DNA from 3 places in the Pantoea sp. SM3640 genome. Region 2 is predicted to be linked to each of the others. Evidence: predicted binding sites of a transcription regulator. Region 2 holds the regulator's gene; each other region holds the start of a gene.

Region 1 (6,554 bases), 1.0 Mb from region 2:
GGCCAGACGGCCCACTAAACCGACGATACCTTCGTCAAACGCCAGCGTCACGGTGCGGCCACGCGGTTTTTTGAGGCCGCGCGTCGCCATCAGGTAATAGCAGCGACGATCGTGGTCAGCGAGGTAAACGGAACAGACTTCCGTATCCATCGCCAGACAGATCTCATTGACCAGGATGTCGAGTGCTTCATTGAGACGCGGCGCACTCGCCACTTTTTCTACAATTTCGCGCAACTGAGTGAGCATAAAGGGCGTGGCCTATCCTCTCTTACGTCGATGGGCAGGATTATTTCGCTGCCCCGCACTCTCCTGCATAGACATCACCACGCCAGCGAATTCCTTCATTACCCGACGATAGACATCGCGCTTAAAGGAGACAACCTGACGCACCGGATACCAGAAACTGACCCAGCGCCAGCCGTCAAATTCCGGCGTGCTACTGTGCTGCACATTGATATCCGCGTCATTACACATTAACTGCAGAAGAAACCACTTTTGTTTCTGGCCGATACATACCGGCTTTGTGTCCCAACGCACCAAACGTTTTGGCAACTTGTAACGCAACCAGTTACGGGTAGAGGCAAGTATTCGAACATCTTTCCGGTGTAATCCGACCTCTTCGAACAGTTCGCGATACATCGCCTGTTCTGCGGTTTCACCGGGATTGATGCCTCCCTGAGGAAATTGCCAGGAGTGCTGTCCAAAGCGCCTGGCCCATAACACTTGTCCCTGCCGGTTACAGATTACGATACCAACATTCGGGCGGTAGCCATCATCATCGATCACCGGACTACCTCAAAGCAAAATTTGAATGGCCTGATTGTTTCACACTCCTTACAGGCGGTAAACCACTGGATTCATGGGGGGTTGAGCCATCAATAGCGGGATAACTCACAGAAAAGGGCAAAGTTATAAACAAAGACCGCAAAAAAGATCGATCTTATTCACCTTTTCTGTGGATAGCTTTGTGCAGAACGCGGGAGTTAACTGAATAACCCTGCCATCACACCTGGGAATGCCAAAAAGAGTTAGTTTATTATCTTATTGATTAATAATTAAATTAATAAAGAATCTCGCTTCATCGGCTTTTTATAAACAGCGAATATTTTTACGCCCACTGACAATTGGCTAAATTATAAGCACAATGCTTTTTATCCACAGATAATTGCTCAGGGTTAGGTCATGGCGGTGAAAATTTGGTCAAATAGCGAAAAGTCAAGGCTGTAAATGGAACCAGTACCGCAAACATAAGGGGGTTATCCCACTTTTCTGTGGATAACCGGGCTGGAGATCCTGTTCATTGTTGCGGGTAAGCTGGGATAACCCTGTCCCACTGCGGATAGCGCAAGGGCAATCCATCTAAAAAAGCATGATCTATCATGTTATTATCGATCACGGACACGATTTATTTTAGCGGGACAACTTAGCCACCCGCAGCTGTACAAATTTTAACCATTGCGAGTTATCAACATGCGTTATCCCCCAGGACCACCCGAAGATGAAGCCAGCCTGCTGGCACGCGCGCAGGATTTAGCCGGATTACCTATGGAAACGCTGGCTGCGCGTGCCGGTCTGCCCATGCCTGCGGATCTTAAACGCGATAAAGGCTGGGTCGGCATGCTGCTGGAGTGGCACCTTGGGGCGAGCGCAGGCAGCAAAGCGGAACAGGACTTTGCCCATCTCGGTATCGAACTGAAAACCATCCCGATTGATGCACAGGGTAAACCGCTGGAAACCACCTTTGTCTGCGTCGCACCGCTGACCGGTAACAGCGGCGTGACGTGGCTCACCAGCCATGTGCGTCACAAGCTGGCGCGGGTGCTGTGGATCCCGGTTGAAGGCGGGCGGGAGATTCCGCTGCGGGAACGCCGTGTCGGCGCGCCGCTGTTATGGAGCCCGAATGCGGAAGAAGATGAGATGCTGCGTCAGGACTGGGAAGAACTAATGGATATGATCGTGCTGGGGCGCGTTGAGCAGATTACCGCACGGCATGGTGCCTGGCTGCAAATCCGGCCCAAAGCCGCCAACAGCAAGGCACTGACCGAGGGAATTGGCGATCAGGGCCAGCCCATCATGACCCTGCCGCGCGGCTTCTACCTGAAGAAGAGCTTCACCGGTCCCCTGCTGGCGCGCCATTTTCTCCTGTAAATCGCTTATCCTGCGCGACCATCGTCGCAATTTTGTGGGAGATTGGCGAATTCAATGCGTATAATCGCCGTTTACTTTTCGTTTAGGATTGAATGCCGGTATGTTTGAGTGGATTTCCGATCCCAACGCCTGGCTGGCGCTGGGCACCCTGACCATCCTTGAGGTGGTGCTGGGTATTGATAACATCATTTTCCTGTCGCTGGTGGTCGCTAAGCTGCCAAAGCACCAGCAAGCCAGTGCACGCCGCATTGGTCTGATGGGCGCGATGTTAATGCGTCTTGGCCTGCTGGCTTCCATCGCGTGGGTCGCCCGTCTGACTAATCCGCTGTTTACGCTGATGGATCATGCGTTCTCGGCGCGCGATCTGATCCTGCTGTTTGGCGGTCTGTTCCTGCTGTGGAAATCGAGCATGGAGATCCATGAAACGATTGAAGGCAGCGAAGGCGAACACAATACCCGCGTTCATTCGTTCCTTGGCGCGATTGTGCAGATCATGATGCTCGACATCATTTTCAGCCTCGACTCGGTGATCACTGCCATCGGCCTCTCCGATCATCTTTTCATTATGATGGCAGCCGTTGTGATTGCGGTGCTGATGATGATGTTTGCCGCACGCGCGATTGGTGAGTTCGTCGAGCGCCATCCGTCAGTGAAAATGCTGGCACTCTCCTTCCTGATTCTGGTCGGTTTTACCCTGATTCTGGAGAGTTTCGCGGTCCACGTACCAAAAGGTTACATTTATTTCGCTATGTTCTTCTCCATGGCGGTTGAGTGCCTTAACCTTATGCGCAGTAAGAAAAAGCACGACTGACAAAGTCAAGGGCGAGCCTGCTCGCCCGGTTATTTTCAGAATCCTACGATTAACCCTGCCGGCAAAACCATTTATTACTACACTTTTTGCACTTAACGATTTGTGAGGAAGAGGCGTGATGAAAGGGTTGGCAGGCGTAGCACTAGTGATGGTAACCGCAGCGTTACTGAGTGGATGCAGTTCTGATTATGTCATGGCGACTAAAGATGGCCGGATGATCATGACCGAGGGCAAGCCGAGCATTGATAAAGAGACCGGCCTGGTGCAGTACACCGACCAGACGGGTCACGAGGTGCAGATTAACAGCGATGAGGTCTCAACGATCATTGAACGTTAAGTGCCCGATTTAATTACCTGCCACCGATTCCGCGCTGGCAGGTGATTTCCCCGACTTTTCCCCCTTCCTTCCCCGCCGTTGCTCGCGCTATAGTCCCTGAGGACACAACATTCCATTCCATAAAAAAAGGAAGCTGGCAATGCACTATCATCGTATTCCCCACAGCACGCTGGAAGTGAGTCAGCTGGGGTTGGGCACTATGACGTTTGGCGAACAGAACAGCGAAGCCGACGCCCATGCTCAGCTGGATTTAGCTATCCGTTCCGGCATCAACTTTATTGATACCGCTGAAATGTATCCGGTGCCACCGCGCCCGGAAACCCAGGGTCTGACCGAACAATACATTGGCAGCTGGCTTAAACAGCGCGGCAGCCGCGATAAAATCATTCTGGCCAGTAAAGTGGCGGGTCCGTCACGCGGCAATGATGCGTCGATTCGCCCGGATATGGCACTGGACCGTAAAAACATCCGCGCCGCACTCGATGCCAGCCTGAAACGTCTGAACACCGACTACCTTGATCTCTACCAGCTGCACTGGCCGCAGCGCCAGACCAACTATTTTGGCAAGCTGGGCTATCAGTACAGCGAGACCACGGCGCAGGTGACGCTGCTGGAGACGCTGGAAGCGCTGACCGAGCAGGTGCGCGCCGGTAAAATCCGTTATATCGGCGTGTCGAACGAAACCGCGTGGGGCGTGATGCGCTATCTGCAGCTGGCGGAGAAGCATGAACTGCCGCGCATTATCAGCATTCAGAATCCTTACAGCCTGCTGAACCGCAGCTTTGAAGTGGGTCTGGCCGAAATCAGCCAGCATGAAGGCGTCGAGCTGCTGGCGTATTCCAGCCTGGCGTTTGGTACGCTGAGCGGTAAATATCTGAACGGTGCGCAGCCTGCGGGCGCACGTAACACGCTGTTCAGTCGCTTTACCCGGTATAGCGGCGAGCAGTCTCAGAAGGCGATTGCCGAATATGTGGCGTTAGCGCAACAGCATCAGATTGACCCGTCGCAGATGGCGCTGGCCTATGTGCGTCAGCAGCCGTTTGTGGCCAGCACGCTGCTGGGCGCCACGACGCTTGAGCAGTTGCAGATTAATATCGACAGCTTCAATCTGACCTTAAATACAGAGATTCTGGAAGGTATTGAGGCAATCCACCGCCGTTATACCTATCCTGCGCCATAAATACTCTGTTGCCAGCTGCCGCAGGGCGGCTGGCCTCTCTCACAGGTCACGATAATAGAGTTTCACCGGCTTATCGGGATACTCCAGCGCCTCTCCCTGCGCCAGCCAGCCAGACCGTTCATAATATCCCCCAAACGTTGACCATAACCACAATCGTGGATAGCCGCGAGCCTGTGCATAAGCCATGACATGCTGCTGCAGCGCCTCACTGACACCTTTGCCGCGCGCCGACTCATCCACATACAGCGCCGCCAGCCACGGATAGAGATCCTGACGGCTGATCAGATCGCAGCGCCAGAATCCCGCCGTGCCGATTGCCCTGCCCGCCTCTACGGCGACAAACGTCACCGGAAAATCAGCGCCGGTCAGGCTGCTGTTTACCACACTGGCGAAGAACGCCCGGCTGCTGGCTTCGCCAAAAGCGCGCCACTGCCAGTCGGTGATCTGATCGGCAAACTGCGGCACATCGCTGAGCGGGACGATTTTCATAAGTTAATCGATTTCCAGCGCCAGCAACGACTCAATCGTCTGCGCGCGACGGATTTCGCGCGGCTGGCCCTGCTCAAACAGCACTTCCGGGATCAGCGGACGGCTGTTGTAGTTTGAGGACATAGAGGCACCGTAAGCACCGGTGTCGTGAAACACCAGATAATCGCCCACTTTTGCTGCCGGCATCGCGCGCGGTTCGACCATGCCGCCCTCCAGCTGGGTAAAGACATCGCCCGATTCGCACAGCGGACCGGCCACTACCGTGTCGATGGTCTGCTGCTCATCAATCGCCCGTTCATCGCCCGCCATCAGCGAAATATGGTGATAGCTGCCATACATGGAGGGACGCATCAGGTCACTGAAACCGGCATCGACCAGCACGAAATGACGGCTGCCCATCGACTTCACTGCCCGCACCTGCGACACCAGCACGCCCGCTTCGGCCACCAGGAAACGGCCCGGTTCGATCTCCAGTTTGACCGCATGACCCAGATGCTGAGCGATACGCTGACGCGCCGCGTCCCACAGTCCAAAGTAGTGATCGGTATCGATCGCCTCCTCGCCGTAGCGATAAGGAATAGAAAGGCCACCGCCCGCAGAGATCGCAGTCAGATCCTGACCCGATGCCATCACCAGTTCCACCATCGCATCACAGACCTGCTGCAGATGCGAATAATCCACGCCAGAGCCGATGTGCATGTGAATGCCTACCAGCTTCAGGCCGTGCTGTTTAATGGCCGCCAGCGCCTCGTCTAAGTCGTCGTGCCAGATACCGTGCTTGCTGTTTTCGCCGCCAGTATTGGTTTTCTGACTATGGCCATGACCAAAACCTGGGTTGACCCGCAGCCACACCGCATGTCCCGGTGACACCGCGCCGAGCTGATGCAGCATATCGATCGAACCGGCATTGACCGGCACCTTCAACGCAGTAATCCGCGCCAGTGTCGGCTGATCGAACAGATCCGCAGTGAAGACGATCTCGTCACCGCCAGACTGGTAGCCAGCAGCCAGCGCACGTTCGATCTCACCCAGCGATACCGAATCCACTTTCACACCCGCTGCACGCATCAGGCGCAGGATATGAATATTTGAGCAGGCTTTCTGCGCAAAACGCACCACATCAAACGCCTGCAGCTGAGCAATACGCGCCTGAATAATCTGTGCGTCATAAGCCCAGAATGGACCGGCATAACGGCGTGCCAGCGGCAGCAGGTTAGTGGCGTTGAGGGCGGTGTCGGTACTCTGTAATGAACGTGGCATAGCAATTCTCCTGTGGCGATAACTGCATTAAGCCAGAATCATGCCATAGCGAAAAATATCTGTTTTAATAGCATCTATTCAGAATAGATATAGGAAGGCGGCGTGGCGAACATTAACTGGCGGCATATCGAAATTTTTCATGCGGTGATGACCAGCGGCAACCTGACCCAGGCTGCTACGCTGCTGCATACCTCACAGCCGACCGTAAGCCGGGAGCTGGCACGACTGGAGCAGCAGCTGGGATTAGCGTTGTTCGGGCGGGTACGCGGTCGCCTGCAGCCGACGGTACAGGGGTTACGTCTGTTTGAAGAGGTACAGCGATCCTGGTA
Region 2 (6,554 bases):
GCGAAGAGAAATTAGGCATGAAGCGCAGACAATCCGGTAATTAAGGGTGATGGAATTCTGTGCAAGGATAACACAAGGGCGGGCGATAGTGCATCGCCCGCCCCCGAACAGCCTGAATATCGTGCTTAGAAGTTAAAGCCCAGCTGCATCATCGCGCCCCAGGTGTTGTTAGCCCCCACCGAGCCAGCCAGATCCAGATGGACAGCTTTGTTAAACGGTGACAGACCAAAACCTGCGGTGGCAACATTTTCGTCGTTAGACCGCATGTCCGCACGATAACCGGCACGCAGTTGCAGCCAGTCAAGCACGCGGTACTCCGCGCCCACTGCCGCATACTGGCTGTTATCCTGGGTTTTGAAGCGTTTGGTTTCAGTCAGATCCACATCGCCTGTCACGGTAAACGGCCCTTTATCCCAGGATAGTCCGGTGGTGACCAGCGGGCGAATCTGGTAGGTATCGCGGAACCCGTTGACCTCTTTGGTCTGCAGATCGCGCGAAACCAGGTTCTGTCCGGTCACACCCAGCGTCCAGTTTTCAGCAAAGGTAGTCGCCAGACCGGCATCAACGTTAAAGCCGGTGTCGGTGCTGCGATACTGGCTATTGTTGATGTCGTTCTTGTCGTAGTTATAGATGCTGGCAGTGTAGTTATAGAGCGAGGTTTTCTGCACTTTCGGCGTTACGCCCACCGAGACCGGCTGACCGGCGATGGTGAACTCATGCGCGACCGCCACACCATAATCAATGGTGAGTGCCGCTAAGCCATTTGCACTGGAGCGAAGGTTATTTTGATCGCCAGGACGTGGCAGCACCGTTCCGTTAGCAACACCGCGCAGATAGTCGATATCACCCTGGACCACGTTGGCACGGACGTGCGCCGTACCGTAGGCTTTGGTAATAAACGCAAAAGGCAGGGTCTCATTAGGGATCGTGACGGCCACGGCCACGCCTGCACTGCCGTCCGCTTTGTTACCGCGCAAATCGCTGAGCTTGTCAGCAACATCGCCGGAGGCAGCACGCAGTTCAGGGTAGCCACGCAGATAATCCGCAAAAGTCAGGTTACCAATCACGTCGCGATAGCGATCCACTGTGTCGGTAATATCATCGACTTTATCAATCAGCTTATCTTTGTCAGTAACCTGAATTCCTGCCGAGGGAATAATAATGCTGACGTTATCGTCAGATTTAGCACGCGTCATTAATGCCGGGTTCGCCAGCACTGCTGAGCCATAAACAGAAGATGCTACGCCGGTGCCGCCCATGGCGTCATTACGTGCATCATACCAGGTCCCTGCCGCCATGGCGGAAGAAGAAAGGAAAAGCGCGGTCGCTGCAGCGGAATACTTCAGCGCTGAACGTTGAGCGGATTTTTTCACCATTTGCCTGCCATCACCTGAGAAATTGTCATTGAAACATTCAACGACTGAATAGTTTGTTAGCCCTATTGTGAACCCTGGCTAACGCGTTATTGCTGTGAATTCAAAGGAAACAGTGTCTTAATTCAAAGGATTGGACGTTTTCCAATCAAAAAACCGTTGTAATTGTTCAGACTGTGTCGGGTTATTTCAAATACTGCCAGACTTTCCTTAAGTCTTTCTGAACATTACTTCTTAACTCAGTGAGATGCAAAGCAAAATGCCAACAAATTCCGCTTCATGTCGATTGAGAATGGATCTGATTTCTCGTCAGATTTGAGATAGATAGCGGCTTAAATTCTTAAAATGCTGTTTTAACAGGCAAATAATGCTGTTTTAACAGGCGAAAACGAACATCAGCGCCGCAAAACTATGTGTGATAAAATAACATCACTTATCCAGCGGAGAATTTTTCATGACAAACATGACATCGCAGCAAATTTTGATTCAGGCTGAAAAAATGTGCCTGCAGCGCGGTGTACGTCTGACTTCGCAGCGTGCTGAGGTATTGCGCCTGATGGCCGAACAGCCTGGCTCGATCAGCGCCTACGATCTGCTGGATCAACTCCGCATCAGCGAACCGCAGGCCAAGCCGCCCACCGTCTATCGTGCGCTGGATTTCCTGCTGGAGCAGGGTTTCATACATCGGGTGGAGTCCAACAATAGCTACGTTATGTGTCACCACTTCGAGGCACCGGCACATACCTCAGTGATGCTGATCTGCGACCGCTGTGCAGCAGTAACGGAGAAACAGGCGCAGGGCGTGGAGAAGATTATCGCGACGCTGGCGGGTGAAGCGCAGTTCGCTTTACGCCACAGTGTGATTGAAGCGCATGGTTTATGTGAAAATTGTGCTGCAGTAGAAGCCTGTACGCACCATGAAAGCTGCGAACACGATCATCAGGATGAGGGGAAAAAGCGGGGAAAACGCGGGTAACTGGCGCATCCTTGTGTGGTTCCGGTGCGGGTGCACCGGAATGTGTTAACTGATCAGCGCTGCATTACCAGCGGTGGTCTTTATTCTGGCCTTCCCAGTCCGTCACTTCACGCTCTGCTTCATCTTTCGCATAGCCATAACGTTCCTGGATTTTGCCGACCAGCTGATCGCGTTTGCCTTCGATAACCTGCATGTCATCGTCGGTCAGCTTGCCCCATTTCTCTTTCATTGTGCCTTTGAACTGCTTCCAGTTGCCGCTCGCTTCGTCTTTATTCATGGCAGACCTCCAATCCTCGGGGTTTAACAATTATCTTGTTACTTAACAAAATAACGATATAAAGCGCTGGTTAACTGCGCCGGATAAAGTTAATTGTAGCAACCAGATTCAAAAACCCGGAATAATACGGAATAATCTGTATCAATCTGTGCAGCGTCAGGCATCAAACCAGCTGTTCTGACGCCAGTGCCTGCGCCAGATGAGCCACAGTGACAGACCGCGCAGCGCCAGGAAAACCGTTACCGCCAGCCACAGTCCGTGATTGCCCAGCGCCGGTACGCTCAACAGCGTCAGAAAGTAGCCTGCTGCTGCTATCACCATGCTATTACGCATCTCACGTCCGCGCGTCGCGCCGATGAACATCCCATCCAGCAGATAACACCAGACGCCGATCAGCGGCATAACGATCTGCCAGACCAGATAGCGGTCAGCACTTTGTTGCAGCGAAGGAAGGGAGGTCAACAGGGTAACAATCTGCGAGCCAGCAATGGCATAGATCAGCGAGAAGAAAAGCGCCACCACCACCGCCTGCCGACAGGCAGAGTGCCAGACATGCCACAGTTTGCTGCCATCTTTTGCACCATGCGCCTCGCCGGCAAACGCTTCAACCGCGTAGGCGAAGCCATCCAGCGCATAGGCCGTGAACGTAATGAACATCAGCAATACCGCGTTAACTGCCACCACATCCGGGCCAAGCCGCGCGCCCAGCACGGTCAGCGAGGCGAAACAGAGTTGCAGCATTAGTGAGCGCAGCATGATATCCCGGTTCAGCCGCAGCAGTCGGCCGCTGTCACCGCGCCAGCTCTGCTTCAACAGGCTTAGCGAAATGCCGCGCAGCTTCAGGACCCGCCAGACCATGATGCTGCCGACACCCAGCGTAATGTACTCCGCCAGCGCCGTGGCGGTTGCTGCACCCGCGACACCCCAGTGCAGACCCATCACCAGCCAGAGATCGAGCACGATATTAACCACATTGCCCACCACCAGCAGGATCACCGGCGCGCGCGCATACTGCACGCCCAGCAGCCAGCCCAGAATGACCAGATTTGCCAGCGTAGCAGGCGCGCTGAGCCAGCGAATCTGAATAAACAGCGCCGCCTGTTCCAGTACCGCGGGATTGCCGCCAACCAGATGGGTCGCCAGCTGAATAATCGGATAACGTAAAGCGATGAACAGTACACCTGCCAGCAGCGCAATAATCAGCGGCTGCGTCAGCGCGCGTGCCAGCGCAGTTTTATCGCCCGCACCAAACGCCTGCGCCGTAAGGCCAGTCGTACTCATTCGAAGGAAAAGCAGCAGCATAAAGAGGAAGCTGGTCACCGTGGTCCCGACCGCAACCCCGCCAAGATAGACAGGGCTGTCGAGATGACCTATTACTGCCGTATCAACCACCCCCAGTAAGGGAACGGTGATATTTGAAAGGATCATTGGCAGCGCAAGCCGCCAGAGATTTTTATCGGTTGCCGTGATAAAGCGCATTCGCCGTTCCGTGCTCGGTGTCGCTGCGCAAAACAGGCAGCGACAAAATTAGGGCAGACAGAATAGCATCAGAAAAGGCGAATGCACGCAGGCCTCAAATCAGAGCCACTCGCCGTTGCGCACCACACCAACCGCCAGACCTTCAATGGTCAGGGACTGTGCACGGGTATCGACAACAATCGGGTCAAAATCACTGTTTTCAGGCAGCAGATGCACGATAGCACCCTGCTTTTTCCAGCGCTTAACGGTGACTTCATCATCAATGCGGGCAACGACAACCTGGCCGTTGCGTACATCCTGGGTTTTATGTACCGCGAGCAGGTCGCCATCCATAATCCCGATATCTTTCATCGACATTCCGCTGACGCGCAGCAGGAAGTCGGCAGACGGCTTAAACAGGCCCGGATCGACCTTGTAGTGGGTTTCGATATGTTCCTGCGCCATGATCGGCTCACCGGCAGCAACCCGGCCAATCAACGGTATGCCTTCTGAGGCTTCTTCTTCCATTAGCAGACGAATGCCGCGCGATGCACCGGAAACGATCTCGATAACGCCTTTACGCGCCAGCGCTTTCAGGTGCTCTTCTGCCGCATTCGGTGAGCGGAAGCCCAGTTGTGCAGCAATCTCTGCGCGCGTAGGCGGCATGCCTGTTGAAGAAATATGGTCGCGAATCAGGTCATAGACCTGCTGCTGCCTGCTGGTTAATGCTTTCATCCCGCCCCCTGGTTGTTTATACAGTCGCTGTGAGTATATACAGGTATTGGCGAAATGGAAACCGATTGTCAGGCAAAACGCGGCTTCCGGCGCGATATGGAACGCTTATCGCAAATGTGTCCAGAGCAGCGCGATCCAGACAAACAGTGCCAGTAAGATGCTGATCAGTACCGCCGCAGAGCCCATATCTTTGGCCCGGCCCGCCAGCGGATGATGCTCCTGACCGATGCGGTCAACGACCGCTTCAATGGCGCTATTGAGGATTTCAACAATGACCACCAGCACCACCGACCCAATCATCAGGATGCGTGAGACCACATCGACATCCAGCCAGCAGGCGATAATAATGGCGACCAGCGCAGCCAGTGCCTCCTGACGAAACGCCGCTTCATGTTGCCAGGCGGCACGCAGTCCCTGCCAGGAGTAACCTGCGGCTTTAACTATTCTGATAAGTCCGGTGGCATTATTTGCCATGATGTGGGAACCCTTTTATCGGATTGACGTCAATGTCTGGGCTGCGTGCAATTGGCACCACCACAGATCTTCGCTGCACTTTCTGGTATGCTTGCGGCGCTTTGCTAACAAGAGGCTTCATGTTGTCTATGTCAGGTTGGCGTAAACTCTATTACAAATTGCTTAATTTACCACTGTCGTTTTTGGTAAAAAGTAAGGCCATTCCGGCCGATCCCGTGTCTGAACATGGTCTGGATCCGACCCGACCTATTATGTATGTTTTGCCTTACGATTCGAAGGCCGACTTACTGACTTTACGCGCGCAGTGTCTGCGGCATCATCTGCCTGACCCACTCTCTCCGCTGGAGATTGATGGTTCACTGCTGCCGCGCCACGTATTTATCCACGATGGCCCGCGCGTCTTTCCCTATTTCGTGCCCAGCGTGGAATCGGTGAAAATCTTTCACGATTACCTCGATCTGCATCGCAATAATCCTACGCTGGATATCCAGATGCTGCCGGTCACGGTGATGTTTGGCCGCGCACCAGGACGTGAAGTCCAGGGCGAAGCCACGCCACACCTGCGGGTGCTGAACGGCGTACAGAAATTCTTTGCGGTGATCTGGCACGGACGCGACAGTTTTGTTCGCTTCTCGCCGACCGTTTCGCTGCGCCGCATGGCCACGGAACACGGTACGGATAAGTCGATCGCCCAGAAGCTGGCTCGCGTGGCGCGCATCCATTTTGCCCGTCAGCGGCTGGCGGCGATTGGCCCGCGGTTACCGGCGCGTCAGGATCTCTTTAACCGTCTGCTGCAATCCAAAGCGATTGAAAAAGCCGTCGAAGATGAAGCACGCAGCAAAAAAATCTCCCATGAGAAAGCGCAGCAGAATGCTGTCGAGATGATGGAAGAAATTGCCGCCAACTTCTCTTATGAAGCGATTCGCGTTACTGACCGCGTGATGGGCTGGCTATGGAGTCGTCTCTATCAGGGCATCAACGTTAATGGCGGCGAAAAAGTGCGCCAGCTGGCGCAGGATGGCCACGAGATTGTCTATGTGCCGTGCCATCGCAGCCACATGGATTATCTGCTGCTCTCCTACGTGCTCTATCATCAGGGCCTGGTCCCGCCACACATTGCTGCCGGTATCAACCTCAACTTCTGGCCAGCCGGCCCGATTTTCCGTCGTCTGGGCGCATTCTTTATTCGTCGTACTTTTAAAGGCAACAAGCTCTACGCCACGGTGTTCCGTGAATATCTCGGCGAGCTGTTTACCCGCGG
Region 3 (6,554 bases), 980 kb from region 2:
AAACTGGCCGCCTCAGCCGAATTTATCGAACGCAGCGATGCTTTACCGGCCTTTGAAAAAGCCTACGGCTTTGACCTCAAGCAGGATCAGCTGCTGTCGCTGGCGGGCGGCGATACTGCTGTGACCATCAGCGCGGCGGCGCAGCAGACCTCTGGCGTTAACGCGGCGATGGCCTACGGCACCGACGGTCCGGTGGCGGCACTGGGTCTGCAGACGCTCAGCGATCCCAAAGGTGTTCAGCCGATTTACGCGCCGACGCCGGTGATCCGCGAATCAGTACTTAAAGCCTATCCGCAGATTGCCGACTGGCTGAAGCCAGTCTTCAGCGCGCTTGATGAAAAAACGCTGCAACAGCTCAACGCCAAAATTGCGGTCGACGGCCAGGACGCCAGCAGCGTAGCGACCGAGTGGCTGCAGCAGAAAAAGCTGCTGTAACCGATGCAGATATCGCGGGACGCGATACGCCGTCCGGCTCAGCAGCCGGTGGCTTTGCTGCTGCTGACGCTGCTGAGCCTGGCGCTGGTGACTTTGCCGTTCCTTAACTTCGCCCCGAATCGTCTGGTGGCGGGTGAACCCCTGATGGGCTGGCAGATAAACCGCTTCGGGCTGTTGCTGCTGCCGCTGGTGACGCTGTGGCTGCTGCTGTGGCGTCAGTCCGGGCGCGTCACGCTGATGGTGGCGCTGCTGGCGGCTGAACTGATGCTGGCGGCGATCATCTGGCTCAGCGGTCATCAGGCAACGTTGCTGAGTCAGCAGGGCAGCCGTCTGGCGCGCACCAGCTTTGCCAGCGGCCTGTGGTGCAGCGGTGCGCTGATCCTGCTGCTGATCACCGATCAGGTGCGGCAGCTGACCCCGCATCGGCTGGCACAGCTGCTGCTTAATCTGCAGGTCTGGCTCCTGCCGCTGTTGCTGCTGTTCAGTGGCCAGCTCGCCGATCTCTCCCTGCTGAAAGAGTATGCCAACCGTCATGCGGTGTTTGATGCGGCGCTGAGCCGTCATCTTACGCTACTGGCCGGTACGGTCTTGCCTGCATTGATGATTGCGCTGCCGCTGGGCGTCACGCTGTTCCGGCGGCCCGGCTGGCAGGGAAGTGTCTTCGGTGTACTGAATGTGATTCAGACGGTGCCGTCAGTGGCGCTGTTTGGTCTGCTGATTGCGCCGCTGGCCGGTCTGGCTCAGCATTTTCCGTGGCTCGGTGACTGGGGTATCAGCGGCATTGGTATGGCCCCGGCGCTGATCGCCCTGGTGCTTTATGCACTGTTGCCGCTGGTGCGCAGCGTGGTCGTAGGTTTACAACAGGTGCCGCAGGAGGTGCGCGAAAGCGCGCGCGGCACGGGCATGAGCGGCTGGCAGCAGTTTATCGCGGTGGACGTGCCGCTGGCGCTGCCGGTCTGGCTCGCGGGCCTGCGTGTCGTCGTCGTGCAGACGCTGGGCATGGCGGTGGTGGCGGCGCTGATTGGTGCGGGCGGCTTTGGCGCGATTATTTTCCAGGGGCTGTTAAGCAGTGCGCTGGATTTGGTGTTGCTGGGCGTTATCCCGGTGATTGCGCTGGCGGTCGTCATTGATGCGCTGTTCCGCCTGCTGATCTCACTGCTGGAGAGAAAAGATGATTGAGTTTGATGGCGTTTCCCGCGCCTTTAACGGTAAAGCGGCGGTAAAAAATCTGTCGCTGCAGGTAGCAAAAGGGGAATTCTGCGTACTGCTCGGTACCTCCGGCTCCGGCAAATCGACCACGCTGAAAATGATCAACCGGCTGGTGGAGTTTGATAGTGGTGAGATCCGCTTTGCCGGTGAGTCGATTCGCCAGCTCGATGCCCGTATATTACGCCGACGCATGGGCTATGCCATTCAGTCGATTGGCCTGTTTCCGCACTGGACGGTGCGGAAGAATATCGCCACGGTGCCGGTCCTGCTGGGCTGGTCCAGAGCGCAGATCGATGAGCGCATCGCGGCGCTGCTGGCGCTGCTGAACCTTGACGCGCAGCTGCTGAATCGCTATCCGCATCAGCTCTCCGGCGGGCAGCAGCAACGGGTGGGCGTGGCGCGGGCACTGGCGGCTGACCCGGAAGTGCTGCTGATGGATGAGCCGTTCGGCGCACTCGATCCGGTGACGCGCGGCGTGCTGCAGCAGGAGATGCTGCGTATTCATCGGCTGTCGGGCCGCACCATCGTGCTGGTGACGCATGACATCGACGAAGCGCTGACGCTGGCAGATCGCATCGTGCTGATGGATAACGGTGAAATTGTCCAGCAGGGCAGGCCGGCAGAGCTGCTGACCCAGCCAAAAAATGACTTTGTGCGCGACTTCTTTGGCCGCAGCGAGATGGGCGTCCGGCTGCTGTCGCTGGAACAGGTCGGAAATGCGGTACGGCGTGGAGAATGGTTTGCAGGCGAACCGATCGCTGCCGCACTGACGCTGCGGGATGCGCTATCGCAGTTTATCGCCCGGCGCACTGATAAACTGCCGGTCGTTGACGATCGGCAGCAGCCGCTGGGCGTGCTCCACTTTGGCGACCTGCTGCAATTGCGCGAGGGCTTAACATGCGCAGGCTAAGGGATCCGCTGCTGTGGCTGGTGCTGTTCTATGGCGCGCTGCTGACCCTGATGCCTTACAGCGGGCCGCTGTTTCACCGCTGGTTTCCCGAACTGGCACGGCCACTCTATCAGCAGGAGAGCTTCTGGCAGCTGACGCTGGCGCATCTGTTTCTGGTGGTCACCGCCAGCCTGCTGGCCATTGTTATCGGCATTGGCAGCGGTGTGCTGGTGACCCGGCGAGCGGGGCGCGCTTTCCGGCCGCTGATGGAAACTATCGTGGCGGCGGGGCAGACTATTCCGCCGGTGGCGGTACTGGCGATTGCGGTGCCGGTAATGGGCTTTGGCGCGTGGCCGGCGGTGGTGGCGCTGCTGCTGTACGGATTACTGCCGATTTTACAGGGTACGCTGGCGGGCATTGATAGCGTACCCGCCAGCAGCCGGGAGATTGCCATCGGGGTCGGCATGAGTAGCTGGCAGCGGTTGTGGCAGATTGAACTGGCGCTGGCTGCACCGGTGATCATCGCCGGGATACGCACGTCGGTAATCATTAACATCGGCACCGCGGCTATCGCTTCGACGGTGGGCGCGAAAAGTCTGGGGTCGCCGGTGATTATCGGCCTGAGCGGGTTTAATACAGCTTATGTAATTCAGGGAGCACTACTGGTGGCGCTGCTGGCAATAGTGAGCGATCGCCTGTTTGAACGCCTGCAGCGCTGGCTTAGCGTGAGTGAACAATAAGAGAGTATCCCACCAGCATCAGACCGCTGGTGCCGCCGAGAGCCATAATGAAAAACAGCGTGGCGAAAAAGGCTTTTTTGACATTCATGGATGAAACCTGAGCTTGTTAACAGTGAGGCGGGGATAATAGCGCGCGCAAGGCAGGAGGCAAAGTGCCCGGCGTGCGTTTTTGTTATCAGGCCGGTTCGTGTAACCGCACGCCATAGCCCTGTTCCTGCCAGTGTGACAGTTGCTCCTGCTGACGACGGGTCAGTTTTTTACCGGTAAAGACAAACATATTCATGCCGGGGAAGAGTTCAGGACGGGGAACATCCAGCGGTTCTGCCAGTACATCAATCCGCCAGCCATGCTGAGACAGACGCCAGCCTTCCAGCCATATACGTGTGCGATCGTCGATGCCCCAGCCAATAATCAGCGCATCTTTACCCGATTTTTTGCGACTGGCGGTCAGACAGAATGCAACATAGTCGATCAGCAGACCATCAAGCAGACTGCACATGGTGCGGGCTGTGTTCTGATCCAGACTCAGCTTCTGGCGCACCGGCATGAAAACGTGATCAATCAGCGCATCAATCGGATGTTCGCGACCAATCGCGGCAATTTTATTACGAAGTTTAGCAGGTCTGACGTGGCGCAGTACGCTAATCAGCTCATCCTGCAGTGTGGTCCAGCCATCGTGTGCATCAACATCGCCACCTTCCAGCAGTGCCTTCACTTTACCGACCGGCACGCCACTTTCGATCCAGCGCATAATCTCTTCGATGCGCTGCACATCCTCTTCGTCAAACTGACGATGTCCGCCTTCGGTACGTTGCGGCTTCAGTAAGCCATAACGACGCTGCCAGGCGCGCAGGGTGACTGGGTTTATGCCACAGCGCTCGGCGACGTCACCGATACTGTATAAGGTCATAAATTCCTCTTTCGATTGGTCTGAGTGCGATTACCATAACGAAGCAAACTAAGTTGTACAATACATTTCTTAATGTACAACTTGACTGATACGGCTTTTCCAGGCTATATCTCAAATAAGATAATTATTCCCACAAATGAGAAAAAACCATGCCGGAGCTGAATACGGAGCAACGACTGGCGGTGCGGCTGGCAGAATTACGCCTGCAACGCGGCTGGTCTCTTGATGAACTTTCTGTCGCTACCGGCATCAGCCGCGCGACATTATCGCGCATTGAGCGAAGCGAGACCAGTCCCACGGCTGCATTGCTTAATCGTCTGTGTGTCGCCTACGGCTTAACGATGTCGCGCCTGCTCAGTGAAGTGGAAGAAGAGTCCAGGCTGCTGGTCAGAAATGAGCAACAGCCGGTGTGGCAGGATGACGCCAGCGGCTTTGTCCGCCGGAATATTTCACCACCTGCCGTTCATTTTAGATGCGAACTCGTAGAGGGCAAGTTACGGCCTGGTGCGCGTATCGATTATGATGCGCCACCCATTCAGGGGCTGGAGCAGCATATCTGGCTGCGCGAGGGTGGTCTCACCGTCACGATGGGGTCTCAGGCGTGGACGCTACAGCCCGGCGACTGCCTGCGGTTTCATCTGATCGGAAAATCGGCTTTTGAGGCGCACCTGACTGACGGCGCGCGTTACTTACTGGTGGTGGCGAAACCATGACGGATTACGCAACGCTCAGCGCGACCCAGGCACAACAGCTGCTGGGCGAACTGACCGACGTTTTGCAGGGCTGCGTGGCAGACGGTGCCAGCGTCGGCTTTATTGATCCCGAAGATAGTGAGGTGATGGTGCGATTCTGGCAGCAGCGGATCGCCAGCATCACCAGTGGCGACAGCGAACTTATCGTCGCGCGTCAGCACGGTCGCATCGTGGCCACGGTCATCCTCAGCCGTAGCGGCATGCCTAATGGCCGCCACCGCGCAGAGATCAGTAAACTGCTGGTGCATCCGCAGGCGCGCCGTCAGGGTATCGCCCGTGAACTGATGCAGCGTGCGGAGCGGCGAGCACGCGCGCAGGGCAAAACCCTGCTGGTGCTGGATACACGCAGCGGCGATGTCGCGAGCGACCTCTATCGCTCGCTGGGCTGGCAGGTAGCGGGGTCGATTCCCTGTTATGCCGAATCCATCGCAGGCGTGCTGGATGCCACCACCTATATGTACAAAGTTCTGGCGTAAAACACCGCCGTCGGACAATCGCTGAAATTTACGACACGGCACGAAAAATTCGGCGCGAAAGCTGACGTCGCCAGGATACTGTGTAAAAATACAGGCCATTTTTTCGGTGTGGTAACGCAAATCATGGCCCTGACAGCCGCAGTAAAAAGCCAGATAGCGCAGTGGTATAAAGCGCTTCAGCAGCAGGTGCCTGATTTTATTCCGCGTGCGCCGCAGCGCCAGATGATCGCCGAAGTAGCGAAATGCCTGGCGGGTGACGACGCGCGTCATCTGGCGGTCGAAGCGCCGACCGGCGTGGGAAAAACCCTCTCTTATCTGATTCCGGGCATCGCAGCCAGCCGCGCTCAGGAAAAGCAGCTGGTGATCAGCACCGCCAACGTGGCGCTGCAGGATCAAATCTTCACCAAAGATCTGCCGCTGCTGAAGAAAATCATCCCCGATCTCACTTTTACCGCCGCCTTTGGTCGCGGGCGCTATGTCTGTCCGCGCAATCTGGCGGCGATGGCGGCCGATGACGATCAGCAGGGCGATCTGCTGCTTTATCTGGACGATGACGCCGTCAGCAGCACCAAAGAAGAACAGACGCAGTGTGGCCGCTTACAGAAATCGCTGGATCGCTACCAGTGGGATGGTCTGCGCGATCACAGCGAGGAGAACGTCAGCGACAGCCTGTGGCAGCGACTCTCTACTGATAAAGCGAGTTGTCTGGGTTCGCACTGCCACTGGTATCGTGAATGTCCGTTCTTTGTGGCGCGGCGCGAAATCGAGCAGGTGGATGTGGTGGTAGCGAACCATGCGCTGGTGATGGCGGCGATGGAGAATGAGTCGGTGCTGCCACCCGCTAAAAACCTGATGCTGGTACTGGATGAAGGACATCATCTGCCGGAAGTGGCCCGCGATGCGCTGGAGATGAGCGCCGACATCACGCCGGGCTGGAGCAGCCTGCAGCTCGACCTGTTTATCAAGCTGGTCGAGAGCATCATGACGCAGACGCGGCCAAAATCGCCGCCGCCACTGGTGAATCCGGAACGGCTGAAGGCGCACTGCGATGAGCTGCGCGAACTGCTGACTATTACCGCGCAGGCGCTGAATCCGTTGCTGCCGCCCAATAACCAGCCGGGCGAATTTCGCTTTGTGCTGGGC

What was found. Region 2 encodes LexA, which represses DNA repair genes until DNA is damaged. Its sites were predicted from a motif close to TNCTGTATGTACATACAGNA; they were not measured.
Region 1: a site for LexA is predicted at 1,220-1,239, ahead of mutH (DNA mismatch repair endonuclease MutH). Genes of this name have one in related genera too.
Region 3: a site for LexA is predicted at 5,488-5,507, ahead of dinG (ATP-dependent DNA helicase DinG). Genes of this name have one in related genera too.

What each region holds. Positions count from the first base shown of each region.
Region 1 covers NZ_CP064872.1:600,438-606,991, reverse strand. The annotation lists gene ptsP (phosphoenolpyruvate--protein phosphotransferase) at 1-246, opposite strand, end outside; gene rppH (RNA pyrophosphohydrolase) at 259-786, opposite strand; gene mutH (DNA mismatch repair endonuclease MutH) at 1,471-2,148, shown strand; gene IV493_RS02925 (TerC family protein) at 2,249-2,959, shown strand; gene IV493_RS02920 (YgdI/YgdR family lipoprotein) at 3,078-3,296, shown strand; gene IV493_RS02915 (NADP(H)-dependent aldo-keto reductase) at 3,436-4,476, shown strand; gene IV493_RS02910 (GNAT family N-acetyltransferase) at 4,516-4,965, opposite strand; gene lysA (diaminopimelate decarboxylase) at 4,969-6,225, opposite strand; gene IV493_RS02900 (LysR family transcriptional regulator) at 6,328-6,554, shown strand, end outside.
Region 2 covers NZ_CP064872.1:3,573,658-3,580,211, forward strand. The annotation lists gene dusA (tRNA dihydrouridine(20/20a) synthase DusA) at 1-19, opposite strand, end outside; gene traF (conjugal transfer protein TraF) at 126-1,376, opposite strand; gene zur (zinc uptake transcriptional repressor Zur) at 1,828-2,349, shown strand; gene IV493_RS16615 (CsbD family protein) at 2,414-2,626, opposite strand; gene dinF (MATE family efflux transporter DinF) at 2,783-4,105, opposite strand; gene lexA (transcriptional repressor LexA) at 4,205-4,819, opposite strand; gene IV493_RS16630 (diacylglycerol kinase) at 4,925-5,293, opposite strand; gene plsB (glycerol-3-phosphate 1-O-acyltransferase PlsB) at 5,422-6,554, shown strand, end outside.
Region 3 covers NZ_CP064872.1:2,591,224-2,597,777, reverse strand. The annotation lists gene IV493_RS12085 (ABC transporter substrate-binding protein) at 1-435, shown strand, start outside; gene IV493_RS12080 (ABC transporter permease) at 439-1,614, shown strand; gene IV493_RS12075 (ABC transporter ATP-binding protein) at 1,607-2,554, shown strand; gene IV493_RS12070 (ABC transporter permease) at 2,542-3,273, shown strand; gene IV493_RS12065 (MerR family transcriptional regulator) at 3,449-4,183, opposite strand; gene IV493_RS12060 (XRE family transcriptional regulator) at 4,333-4,896, shown strand; gene IV493_RS12055 (GNAT family N-acetyltransferase) at 4,893-5,411, shown strand; gene dinG (ATP-dependent DNA helicase DinG) at 5,535-6,554, shown strand, end outside.